DNA from 3 places in the Kluyvera sp. genome. Region 2 is predicted to be linked to each of the others. Evidence: predicted binding sites of a transcription regulator. Region 2 holds the regulator's gene; each other region holds the start of a gene.
What was found. Region 2 encodes PurR, which represses purine synthesis genes. Its sites were predicted from a motif close to CANGCAAACGTTTGCNTG; they were not measured.
Positions count from the first base shown of each region.

Region 1: purL (phosphoribosylformylglycinamidine synthase) is a predicted target of PurR. The motif match lies at 2,445-2,462, and genes of this name have one in related genera.
Region 3: cvpA (colicin V production protein) is a predicted target of PurR. The motif match lies at 1,618-1,635, and genes of this name have one in related genera.

Region 1 covers NZ_CBDKZX010000002.1:11,598-15,857, reverse strand. Annotated here, with positions in the region: gene purL (phosphoribosylformylglycinamidine synthase) at 1-2,369, opposite strand, end outside; gene mltF (membrane-bound lytic murein transglycosylase MltF) at 2,615-4,153, shown strand.
Region 2 covers NZ_CBDKZX010000055.1:5,272-9,531, reverse strand. Annotated here, with positions in the region: gene ACW14G_RS16495 (MFS transporter) at 1-963, opposite strand, end outside; gene cydH (cytochrome bd-I oxidase subunit CydH) at 1,124-1,213, opposite strand; gene purR (HTH-type transcriptional repressor PurR) at 1,508-2,533, shown strand; gene punR (DNA-binding transcriptional activator PunR) at 2,537-3,463, opposite strand; gene punC (purine nucleoside transporter PunC) at 3,576-4,260, shown strand, end outside.
Region 3 covers NZ_CBDKZX010000067.1:7,292-11,551, forward strand. Annotated here, with positions in the region: gene purF (amidophosphoribosyltransferase) at 1-1,041, opposite strand, end outside; gene cvpA (colicin V production protein) at 1,075-1,563, opposite strand; gene dedD (cell division protein DedD) at 1,851-2,528, opposite strand; gene folC (bifunctional tetrahydrofolate synthase/dihydrofolate synthase) at 2,518-3,786, opposite strand; gene accD (acetyl-CoA carboxylase, carboxyltransferase subunit beta) at 3,857-4,260, opposite strand, start outside.

The DNA.
Region 1 (4,260 bases), on a different contig from region 2:
TCGTTGCCTTCCTGCCAGCGGGTTTTCATCGACATCGAGTCTTTGCCCACCGGAATGGTGAGGCCCAGCTGCGGGCACATCTCTTCACCGATGGCTTTCACCGCTTCGTACAGACCGGCGTCTTCACCCGGGTGACCGGCGGCGGACATCCAGTTTGCCGACAGCTTAATATGTTTGATATCGCCGATCTGCGTGGCGGCGATGTTGGTCAGCGCTTCCCCTACCGCCAGACGAGCGGAGGCAGCGAAGTCCAGCAGCGCGACCGGCGCGCGTTCGCCGATAGACATCGCTTCACCGTAGTAGCTGTCGAGGCTGGCGGTCGTGACCGCACAGTTGGCTACCGGAATCTGCCACGGGCCAACCATCTGGTCGCGCGCCACCATACCGGTAACGGTACGGTCGCCAATGGTCACGAGGAAGGTTTTCTCGGCGACGGTCGGCAGGTGCAGCACGCGGTTGACCGCGTCAGCCAGCGTAATCTGCTCACGCGCCAGCGCTTCGCCCTTCGCTTTCAGCGTCTGTACGTCGCGCGTCATCTTCGGCGTTTTGCCCAGCAGCACATCCAGCGGCATGTCGATCGGCTGGTTGTCAAAATGGCTATCGCTCAGGGTTAAATGCTGCTCTTCGGTTGCTTCACCAATCACCGCGTACGGTGCGCGCTCGCGCTTGCACAGTTCGTCGAACAGCGGCAGCTGATCGGCGGCGACCGCCAGCACGTAACGTTCCTGGGATTCGTTACACCAGATTTCCAGCGGGCTCATGCCCGGCTCATCGCTCAGGATGTCGCGCAGCTGGAATTTACCGCCGCGCCCACCGTCGCTCACCAGCTCCGGCATGGCGTTAGACAGACCGCCCGCGCCGACGTCGTGAATAAACAGAATCGGGTTGGCATCGCCCAACTGCCAGCAGCGGTCGATAACTTCCTGGCAACGACGCTCCATTTCCGGGTTGTCGCGCTGTACGGAAGCAAAGTCGAGGTCAGCGTCAGACTGACCGGAGGCCATTGACGAAGCCGCCCCGCCGCCGAGGCCGATATTCATCGCCGGGCCGCCAAGGACGATCAGCTTCGCGCCAACGACGATCTCGCCTTTCTGCACGTGATCGGCGCGAATGTTGCCGATCCCGCCCGCCAGCATGATCGGCTTATGGTAGCCGCGCAGCTCTTCGCCGTTATGGCTGTTGACCTTCTCTTCGTAGGTACGGAAGTAACCGGTCAGCGCCGGACGACCAAATTCGTTGTTGAACGCCGCGCCGCCCAGCGGGCCGTCGGTCATGATATCCAGCGCGGTAACGATACGTTCCGGCTTGCCGAAATCTTCTTCCCACGGCTGTTCGAAGCCAGGAATACGCAGGTTGGAAACAGAGAAGCCCACCAGCCCGGCTTTCGGCTTCGCACCGCGCCCGGTGGCGCCTTCATCACGAATTTCACCGCCTGAGCCGGTTGCCGCGCCCGGCCACGGAGAGATGGCCGTCGGGTGGTTGTGAGTTTCCACCTTCATCAGGATATGGGCTGGTTCCTGATGGAAATCGTAGCGACCGGTTTTGTGGTCGGCGAAGTAACGTCCAACTTCAGAGCCTTCCATCACCGCGGCGTTGTCTTTATAGGCCGACAGCACGTGATCCGGGGTGGTTTCGAAGGTGTTTTTAATCATTTTAAACAGCGACTTCGGCTGCTGTTGACCGTCGATAATCCAGTCGGCGTTAAAAATCTTGTGGCGACAGTGTTCGGAGTTGGCCTGCGCGAACATGTACAGCTCGATGTCGTTCGGGTTGCGCCCCAGTTTGCTGAACGCATCCTGCAGATAGTCGATTTCATCCTCCGCCAATGCCAGGCCGAGACGCACGTTGGCGTCAATCAGCGCCTGGCGGCCCTGACCGAGCAGATCGACGCTGGAGACCGGTGCAGGCTGATGATGCGCAAACAGTTTTTCGGCATCCTGTAAGGAAGCAAACACGCTCTCCATCATGCGGTCGTGCAGCTCCGCCGCCGCGGCGTTCAGCTGCGCGTCGGTCAGGCTTGCGGCTTCAACATAGTAGGCCACGCCGCGCTCGAGGCGCAGCACCTGCGATAAGCCGCAGTTGTGGGCGATGTCGGTAGCTTTGGAAGACCAGGGAGAGATAGTGCCAGGGCGGGGAGTGACGAGCAGCAGGTTACCGGTAGGGGTATGGCTGTTCAGGCTTGGGCCATACTGCAACAGTCGCTCGAGTCGGGCCCGCTCGTCTTCGGTCAGCGGCGCGTCCAGGTCGGCAAAATGGACATACTCGGCGTAAATATTGCTTACCGGGAGGTTGGCTGCCTGAAACCGCGTCAGCAGTTTGTTAATACGAAATGCAGACAGTGCAGGCGAACCACGCAGAATTTCCATCATAAGTCTCTCGTCTTCTCAGCTTTCAGTGTGCGCAATGGGGGAGAACGGCGGCTATTATAGAGAATCCTGCGGCCTGACGAAACCGTTTGCGTCGAAATAAAATCATCTCTCGTCTTTACCAATAGGTGTGACGCACATCGCGAATCAGTTGCCAACTGGCGTAATCTTAAGCAAAATGCCGCTCATTCTGTAACAAACCGTAATGTTATCAGGGACACACACGGGTACTGCAGCGAATTAACCGTTTGAAAAAATTAAAGATTAATTATCTGCTGATCGGCGTTGTCACGTTGCTGCTGGCAGCGGCCCTTTGGCCCTCACTCCCCTGGTTTGGCAAACCAGAGAATCGCATCGCCGCCATTGTGGAGCGGGGGGAGCTGCGCGTCAGTACCGTCCAGTCGCCGCTGACCTACGCCACCATTAACGGCAAAGTGTATGGGCTTGATTACGAGCTGGCACAACAGTTCGCCGACTACCTCGGCGTCAAACTGAAGATAACCGTGCGTCAGAATATCAGCCAACTGTTTGACGACCTGGACCACGGCGATGCCGATTTACTGGCCGCTGGGCTGGTCTATAACACTGAACGCGTACAGAACTACCAGGCGGGGCCAACCTACTACTCCGTCTCACAACAGTTGGTCTACCGTGTGGGCAGCAACCGCCCGCGTAGCCTGAGTAATGTCACCGCAGAGCAACTCACCGTCGCGCCGGGGCAGGTGGTCATCAACGATCTCCAGACGTTAAAAGAGAAGAAATACCCCGGCCTCGCCTGGACGGTGGATGACAAACGCGGTTCGGTCGATCTTATGCAGGCGGTCATCGACGGTAAACTCAACTACACGATCGCGGATTCCGTCGCCATCGGACTGTTCCAGCGCGTACACCCGGAGCTGGCCGTCGCGCTCGACGTCACCGACGAACAGCCGGTGACCTGGTTTAGCCTGAAAGACGGCGACAATACGCTTTCAGCGGCGATGCTCGACTTTTTCAATAATATGAATGAAGACGGCACCCTCGCCCGCCTGGAGGAAAAGTACCTTGGTCACGGCGACGACTTTGATTACGTCGATACGCGCTCTTTCCTGCGCGCGGTCGATAACGTCCTGCCCGACCTGCAACCGCTCTTTGAAAAGTACGCCAGCGCAATAGACTGGAAGCTGCTGGCGGCCATCTCCTACCAGGAATCGCATTGGGACCCGCTGGCAACATCGCCGACCGGGGTACGCGGCCTGATGATGCTGACCAAAAATACCGCCCAGAGCTTAGGCCTGAGCGATCGCACCGACGCCGAGCAGAGTATCAGCGGCGGTATGCGTTATTTGCAGGACATGATGGATAAGGTGCCGGACAGCGTGCCGCAGGAAGAGAAAATCTGGTTTGCGCTCGCCGCCTATAACATGGGCTACGCGCATATGCTCGACGCCCGCGCGCTGACGGCGAAGCAAAAAGGCAACCCGGACAGCTGGGCGGACGTAAAACAGCGCCTGCCGTTGCTCAGCCAGAAGCCATGGTACAGTAAGCTGACCTATGGCTACGCGCGCGGCCATGAGGCTTATACCTACGTCGAGAACATCCGTAAGTACCAGATAAGCCTGGTGGGCTATTTGCAGGAGAAAGAGAAGAAGGCGACGGAGCGGCTGGAGATCGCAGAGGCTTACCCGGTGGTGACCCTTGATGAGCTTCACCGCGACAGCAACCTTTTCGGACTGTTCTCCTTTTTACGCCAGGACAGCCAGAGCGGCAACGACGCCTCTCTGCTCTATTTTCCGGCGAAACACTAGATTACCGTTCAAAAACGCCGACAGCGTCACGCTCGTTTCCGCGCCAGTGCCAAATCAAGCCGATGACTCGGCAAAGACGCTGTTATCTAATACCTCTATGCTCAGGC
Region 2 (4,260 bases):
TTCGTGCGCCACACGCATGACACGCATCTGTAACGGCGGTACCACGGCGAAGGTTGCCGCGCCCCACACCACCATGCTGAACGCGGCACCGACCTGCGTTTGCGCAAGGAACGGTATGGCCAGCATGATAGCCATTAACAGCAGCAGGAACCCCTTCAGCGTGCCGCTGACTGAACGGTCAGCAAATTTGCCACCGAGGTAGTTACCGATGGAGAACCCAACGCCAATCAGCACCAGCATCAGCGTAATGAAGCCCGGCGTCGCATCCGTGATCGTACGCAACACTGGTGAGATATAGGTGTAAAGCGTAAACATCGCGCCAGCGCCGAGTACGGTGGTCAGCAGTGCGGAAAGCACCTGTGGGCGCACCAGCACCGACAGTTCACGTTTCACATCAGGTTTTTCACCCGCCCCGCCCTTCGGCAAGGACAACCACAGACCGATAATAGCGATAATCCCCAGTCCCGCAGTCGCCAGGAACGACATACGCCAGCCGATTGTTTCACCCAGCCAGGTTGCCGCCGGTACGCCGCCAATATTGGCGATCGTCAGGCCCATAAACATCGTCGCCACGGCGCTGGCCTGCTTATGCTTCGGCACCACGCTTGCCGCTACCACTGAACCCAGGCCAAAGAACGCACCGTGGTTCAGGCTGGTAATAATGCGCGACAGCATTAAGGTGGTGTAGTCCGGCGAGATGGCCGACAGCACGTTGCCAAGGGTAAAAATGGCCATCAGAAAGATCAGCGCGTTGCGGCGGGCACGATGAGAAAGCAGCAGCGTCATCAGCGGCGCACCGACCATCACGCCAACCGCATAGGCGCTAATCAGCATACCGGCAGCCGGGATCGAGACGTCAACGCCCTTTGCGATGACCGGCAGTAACCCCATCGGCGAGAATTCGGTGGTCCCTATGCCAAAAGCGCCAATGGCCAGCGCGAGTAAGGGAAAATTGATTTTCATGCAAAAGCTCCGATTGGCCGCACGACAGACGCGGCATGGCAATATAGGGCAAAAGCATGACATTAATCACAGAAAAGCAGAAGTGTACAAAACAGCAAAAGATTATTGCTAATTTGCTAACAATCAGACATGAGGGCGCGAACGCCCCCTCATGGAAGAATCAATGCAGAACAGCGGTAAGTCCAGCAGCGACGATCAACGCCAGCACAATAACGGTCGTGGTGAGTGACATCTTAAGTTCGGTACTCATCAATTTTTCTCCTTTTTATGACCACAGCAAAACTGAGCTCACTCATTTTTGCACAGATAATCGTAAAAATCTTCACAGATTTAGCAGGATGTTGGTTTTTGCTCTTCCACTTTGCGTCCGGATACGTCAAAATTCGACGCTTATTTATAAGCGTACCGGCCATTGACCCCCTCCTGTCGTCCTGTATCGTTTTCCTGGCGAACCGCAATCTACAAAATTGCGTCAGGGTGTATAAAGGCAAACGTTTTCGTTTCGAGTTTATCAGGGGCAGGCCAGGGTCTGGAGTGAGATGGAATGGCAACAATTAAAGATGTAGCGAAGCGCGCAAACGTTTCCACTACAACCGTATCACATGTAATTAACAAGACGCGTTTTGTCGCCGAAGAGACGCGGGAAGCGGTGTGGGCAGCGATTAAAGAGCTGCACTACTCCCCAAGCGCCGTTGCCCGTAGCCTGAAGGTCAACCACACCAAATCGATTGGTTTGCTGGCGACCAGCAGCGAAGCGGCCTACTTTGCTGAAATTATCGAGGCCGTTGAGAAAAACTGCTTCCAGAAGGGCTATACCCTGATCCTTGGCAACGCGTGGAACAATCTCGAGAAACAACGCGCCTACTTGTCAATGATGGCGCAAAAACGCGTTGATGGCCTGCTGGTGATGTGTTCCGAATATCCGGAATCCCTGCTCTCAATGCTGGAAGAGTATCGCCATATTCCAATGGTGGTGATGGACTGGGGCGAAGCCAAAGCCGACTTTACCGACTCGGTCATCGACAACGCCTTCGAAGGCGGCTATATGGCGGGTCGTTATCTGATCGAACGCGGCCACCGTGATATCGGCGTCATTCCTGGCCCGCTGGAACGTAACACCGGCGCAGGACGCCTGGCTGGCTTTATGAAGGCCATGGAAGAAGCGCAAATCAATGTTCCGGCAAACTGGATAGTCCAGGGTGACTTCGAGCCGGAGTCTGGCTATCGCGCTATGCAGCAGATTCTCTCCCAGCACCCGCGCCCTACCGCTATCTTTTGTGGCGGCGACATTATGGCCATGGGCGCGCTTTGCGCCGCCGATGAAATGGGGCTGCGCGTGCCGCAGGATATTTCGCTGATCGGGTATGACAACGTGCGTAACTCACGTTTCTTTACCCCGGCGCTGACCACCATTCATCAGCCGAAAGACTCACTTGGTGAGACGGCCTTCAATATGCTGATGGATCGTATCGTCAGCAAGCGCGAAGAGTCGCAGTCGATTGAGGTGCATCCGCGCCTGATCGAGCGACGTTCCGTGGCCGACGGCCCGTATCGCGATTACCGTCGTTAAGGGTTAACTGTGGGCGTCCTGAACGGGCGTCCGCAGCCACTCATCGTTTAGCGTCTCGCTATCCCCCAAATATTCCAGCAGCCAGCTTAATGCCGGCGACGCTTCGCTCTGTTGCCAGGTCAGACAACAGGCTGCATCCGGGAACGGATTCTCCAGTTCCAGCGCAACCCACTCTCCGCTTTCCAGCCACGGCTGCGCCAGATGTCCCGGCACCATCGCCGCACAAAGTCCGGCAGAAATACAGGTCTCCGACGACGACCAGTCCGGCACCACCACCCTCTTCTGGTTATCAAGCAGCCAGGTCGTTCGCTTGGGTAGCGACCGTGAGGTGTCTTCCCGCACCAGCGACGGCCAGTTGCGCAGCACGTCATCGCTCAGCGGCCCGTCCATCTTCGCGAGCGGATGCGTACTGGCCACCACGCAGTGCCAGTTGAGCATGCCCATGTCGCGAAAGGCAAAACGGCCACCAACCGGGATGGCCTGCGTCGCGCCAATCGCCAGCTCCACGCGCCCATCCGCCAGCGCATCCCAGACGCCGTTAAACACTTCCTGATAGACAATCAGTTCGACGTCGCTGAAGTGGCGATAAAAATCGACAATCAGCTGACGGGTGCGCTGAGGTTTCACGATGTTATCAACGGCAATCGCCAGCTGGCCGCGCCAGCCGTTGGCAATCTGCTGACACTGTTGACGGGTGATCTGCATTTTTTTGATAACAGAACGCCCTTCTTTAAGAAACCATGCTCCCGCAGGCGTTAATTCAACATCCCGATGGCGACGTTCAAACAACGGCACCGCCAGCCATTCCTCAAGCTGTCGCACCGTATAGCTTACTGCAGAGGGCACCCGGTGTAGCTCCTGCGCCGCGGCGCTAAAGCTACCGTTGCGCGCGACCGCATCAACCACTTCCAGAGAATATTCAGACCACATTTTCTGCCTGCAAAAAATTTGAATCCATGCCTCAAATATTAGCGTTTCACAACAGGGAATGCACTCTCTACACTCAGCGGCACAGTGTGAACTACGATAAAAAAGGCAATTTATGCAACCTGGGAAAGGATTTTTAGTCTGGCTCGCGGGACTGAGCGTGCTGGGCTTCCTGGCTACCGATATGTACCTACCGGCGTTCGCCGCCATTCAGCAAGACCTGCAAACGCCGGCATCCGCCGTCAGCGCGAGCCTGAGTCTGTTCCTCGCGGGTTTCGCCGTGGCGCAGCTACTGTGGGGGCCGCTGTCTGACCGCTATGGCCGTAAACCGATCCTGCTGGCCGGTTTGACCATTTTTGCCATCGGCTGCCTTGGCATGCTGTGGGTTCGCGATGGTACCACCCTACTGGTGCTGCGCTTCGTGCAGGCGGTTGGCGTTTGCGCCGCCGCGGTGACCTGGCAAGCCATGGTTACCGATTATTATCCCGCTCAGCGCACCAACCGTATTTTTGCGACCATTATGCCGCTGGTCGGCCTGTCACCTGCGCTGGCACCGCTACTCGGCAGCTGGCTGCTGGCCCACTTTGATTGGCAGGCCATCTTCGCAACGCTGTTTATCATTACCCTGGTATTGATGCTGCCCGCTCTGCGTCTGAAGCCTGCCCACAATAAAAACGTCGCCAGTGAAGAGAAGCTCACGTTTTTACGTCTGCTGCGCAGTAAGGACTACCGCGGCAACGTGCTGATTTACGCCGCCTGCTCCGCCAGCTTTTTCGCCTGGCTGACCGGTTCGCCATTTA
Region 3 (4,260 bases), on a different contig from region 2:
TACGGATTTACGACGCAGCTGCTGGCCCGGCATGATAAAGGTACGGCCCACATAGCGGTTTTTCACAAACCCCTGGCGGTACGGTTTACCCAGAATACGGGCGATTTCCAGCGCGATATCGCAGGAGGTTTCCGGAATTGGAATGACCACGTCGATATCCAAATCTTCCCACTCGCGCGCAATCTTCTCGCCAAGCTTGGTACCCATGTTCACGCGGGCGCTGTAGACGGAGATTTTATCGATAAAGGAGTCCGGACGCGCAAAGTAAACGTACTCGAACAGGCACGGGTTGCTGACCGGGTTATCGGCGCACTGACGGGTAAACAACTGCCCTTTTTCAGTAATGTAAATCGCTTCGCCCGGCGCAACATCACGCAGGAATTCAAAGCCAAGAGTATCCAGCGCCACGCTTTCGGAGGCCACCATATACTCGGTGCGGCCATCGCCCACGTCACGTTTGCCCAGCACCAGCGGACGAATGCCGTTCGGGTCGCGGAAAGCCACCATGCCGTGGCCGATAATCATTGCCACACAGGCGTACGCACCGCGAATCTGGCGGTTGGTCGCCGCGATGGCAGCGAAAATGTTATCGGCTTCCAGCGGGTAATGACGGAAGTTATCCAGCTCGCTGGCGAAGATATTGAGCAGGATTTCTGAATCAGAGGTGGTGTTGATGTGGCGGCGTTTTTCTTCGAACAGTTTCTGACGTAACTCGTGCGCATTGGTCAGGTTACCGTTATGCGCCAGCGTAATGCCATATGGGGAGTTCACGTAGAAAGGCTGAGCCTCAGAGGCGCTGGAGCTGCCCGCCGTTGGGTACCGCACGTGGCCAATACCCATATTGCCCTGCATACGCTGCATGTGGCGGGCTTCAAAGACATCACTCACCAGACCGTTCGCCTTACGCAACCGGAAACAGTTGTTGGCATCAATGGTGATGATGCCAGCGGCATCCTGTCCACGGTGCTGCAGCACCGTTAGCGCATCATAAATCGACTGGTTTACCGGCATGACACCGGCGATACCGACAATACCGCACATACGTCTTTTCCTCGTTAAGCAACGACCCAAAGCTTATACTTTGGGCAAGAAACTTGACGAGCTTTGAAGGTATTCAAAAAACCATCTGATAACCGGCGAAAAATAGGGGATAAACTGCGACTGCTGCCAGTCTTCGCTTTTTGCCATGCCGGTAAAAGTGTCGAGGAAGAACAGGATAGCGGCGATAATCAGCACCCCGCGCAGCGCGCCGAAGCAGACGCCCAATACCCTGTCGGTACCCGACAAACCGGTCTTCTCCACCAGCTGACCTATCACGTAGTTGACGATAGCGCCGACGATGAGCGTCGCGATAAACAGCGCCGCAATAGCAATCCCATTTCGAACCCGTTCGTCTTCAAAGCCCGTAAACCAGACAGACAGGTCAGTGTAGTAATGGCTGGCTACGTAAAAAGCGCAACCCCACGTGACCAACGATAGCGCTTCACGAACGAAGCCACGGATAAGGCTCACTAAGCAAGAAAAGCCCAGCACCGCGATAATGGCGTAATCAATCCAGACCATATTTGTCCCACGATTTTACGCCCTGTCATCCAGTTCGGGCGCATTCTAACAGAAAAAGAAAACGTTTGCGTAGGGATTTCCTTCCCTGGCATAAATAAAAAATGGCGCTGAAAAAATATTCAACGCCATCGTTTTTCTGGTCGCTTTTGGCGTTGTTTGTGGCCCCTCACCCTAACCCTCTCCCCAGAGGGGAGAGGGGACCGTAGGGAGCCGTCGATGAGCCTGGCGCCGACTTTCTCCCTCGCCCCTCTGGGGAGAGGGCCGGGGTGAGGGGAAGACCCCACGCCTTAGTTCGGCGTATACCCCATCACCACACCGCTCAGCCCCGAGAGCTGTTTAAGCTCGCCAAGCGAACCTTTCAGCTTATCTTTCGAAGCATCCGGGCCGACCAGAATTCGGGTGATTTTACCCTGAACCGGCGTCGAAGGCGACGTGAAAGCGTGGTAGCCCGCACCGCGCAGGCTGGCTACGATTTCGTTAACCTTGTCGGCGTTCTTCAGCGCACCAAGCTGCACCACGTAGGCTTTGCCCACCGGCGCGGGTTTCTCTTCCGGCGCCGCTTTTGGCGGCGGCGTCGTGGCGGCAACCTGTTCCGTCACCGGCTTCGGCTGCGGCTTCGGTTTTTCTACGGGTTTCGGCTTTATCGGTTCGGCGGTCGGTGGGATCTGTTCCAGATCGCCGTTGCCGTTTACCGCCAGGCGGCTGGAATCGAGCGACGGCGCCGCGGCATCGCCTGCCCGAACTTCTTCCGCTGCGCCTTCCGGCGGCTGTGCAGGCAACGCCTGAGTCGCCGTCGGCAACATATCCGGTTCATCGCGATCGCCTGGTTTAGGGACCAACGGGATAGCCGCAAACTCGTCCTGATAATGCTTTTTTTGCCCGTCAAGCAGCCCTGGCAGCACAATGACCCCCAGAGCAACCAACACTATCGTCCCGACAAGACGGTTCTGAAACTTACTTGCCACCGGCTCTCCCCGCGTCTAACTCTTCCATCACATGCGCTACGGTGTGGAAAGACCCACACACCAGCACCGTATCTTCCGGCGCGGCGTCCGCCATTGCGGCATGCCACGCCTGCGCCACGCTGCCATAAACGGCACCCGCGCGCAGATGTTCGCGCAGCTGCTCTGCCGTCGCACCGCGCGGTCCTTCGAGAGGCGCACAGTACCAGCTGTCGACGACGCTTTCCAGACATGCCAGCGTACCGGCAATGTCTTTATCATGCAGCATACCAATAACCGCCAGTACTCGCCCGGTTTTCGGCAATGATTTGAGACGCCCGGCAAGGTAGCCTGCGGCATGCGGGTTATGCGCAACGTCGAGAATCACGCGAGGCTGCAGTTGGATGGTCTGGAATCGGCCCGGCAGAATCGCGCTGGCGATGCCCTCGCGAATAGCCTCTTCGCTCACCTTAAGCCCACTGGCGCGCAGCGCAGCCAGCGCGGTGGCGGCATTCGGTTGCGGGACATTCGGCAACGGCAACTCGCGAAGTTCACCCTGCGCGTCGCTAAAGCTCCAGCTGTGCTCGCCCACCGTATAGCGCCAGTCGACGTCACGCTGCATCAGCAAAGCGCCTTTCTCCTGCGCGACGTCGGCAATTGTGCGCGGCATATCAGGTTCCCCCACCACCGCCGGTCGCCCGCCGCGGAACACGCCCGCTTTTTCGCGGCCAATGCTTTCACGATCCGGGCCCAGCCAGTCGGTGTGGTCCAGCGCGATACTGGTCACCACCGCGACGTTGGCATCGACAATATTGGTGGCATCCAGCCGCCCGCCGAGGCCCACTTCGAGAATCGCCACGTCAACGTTTTGCTGTTTGAACAACCACAGCGCCGAGAGCGTGCCGTACTCAAAATAGGTTAACGAGGTGTCGCCACGCGCCGCCTCAATAGCGGCAAACGAAGCCGTATGAGCGCTTTCCGCCAGCTCCTCTCCCTGTACGCGGACACGTTCGGTATAGCGCACCAGATGCGGGGAACTGTAAACGCCCACTTTGTAGCCCGCCGCCATCAGAATGGTTTCCAGCGTGCGGCAGGTGGTGCCTTTGCCATTGGTGCCAGCGACGGTGAAAACAAACGGTGCCGGCTGCAGCACATCAAGCGAACCCGCGACCTGGCTGACGCGCGCCAGCCCCAGATCGATGGTTTTTGAATGGAGGTTTTCCAGATAAGAAAGCCACGTAGCCAGGGGCGACGTGGCCTGAGGAATAAGATGTTTGTCCATGGTGCCCGCAACTTTCAACGGTGAATAATAGCAAAAAGGGCAGCGCCAACCGGCCCTGCCCTTTACATCATCAGGCCTCTGGTTCCTGATCCGGTACCGGCGGTACCACCACGCTTTCGCGCGGCGCGTCCGGATTCGGTGCCGGAAGGTTCATCAGCTTCGCCAGGATACTGGCCAGCTTCAGACGCATTTCCGGGCGGCGAACGATCATGTCGATCGCGCCTTTTTCGATGAGGAATTCACTGCGCTGGAAGCCCGGCGGCAGTTTCTCACGCACGGTCTGTTCGATAACACGCGGGCCGGCAAAGCCGATCAGCGCTTTCGGTTCTGCGATGTTCAGATCGCCCAGCATCGCGAAGCTGGCGGAGACGCCGCCCATGGTTGGGTCGGTCAGCACGGAAATATACGGTAAACCGCGTTCCTGCATTTTCGCCAGCGCAGCGGAGGTTTTCGCCATCTGCATCAGGGACATCA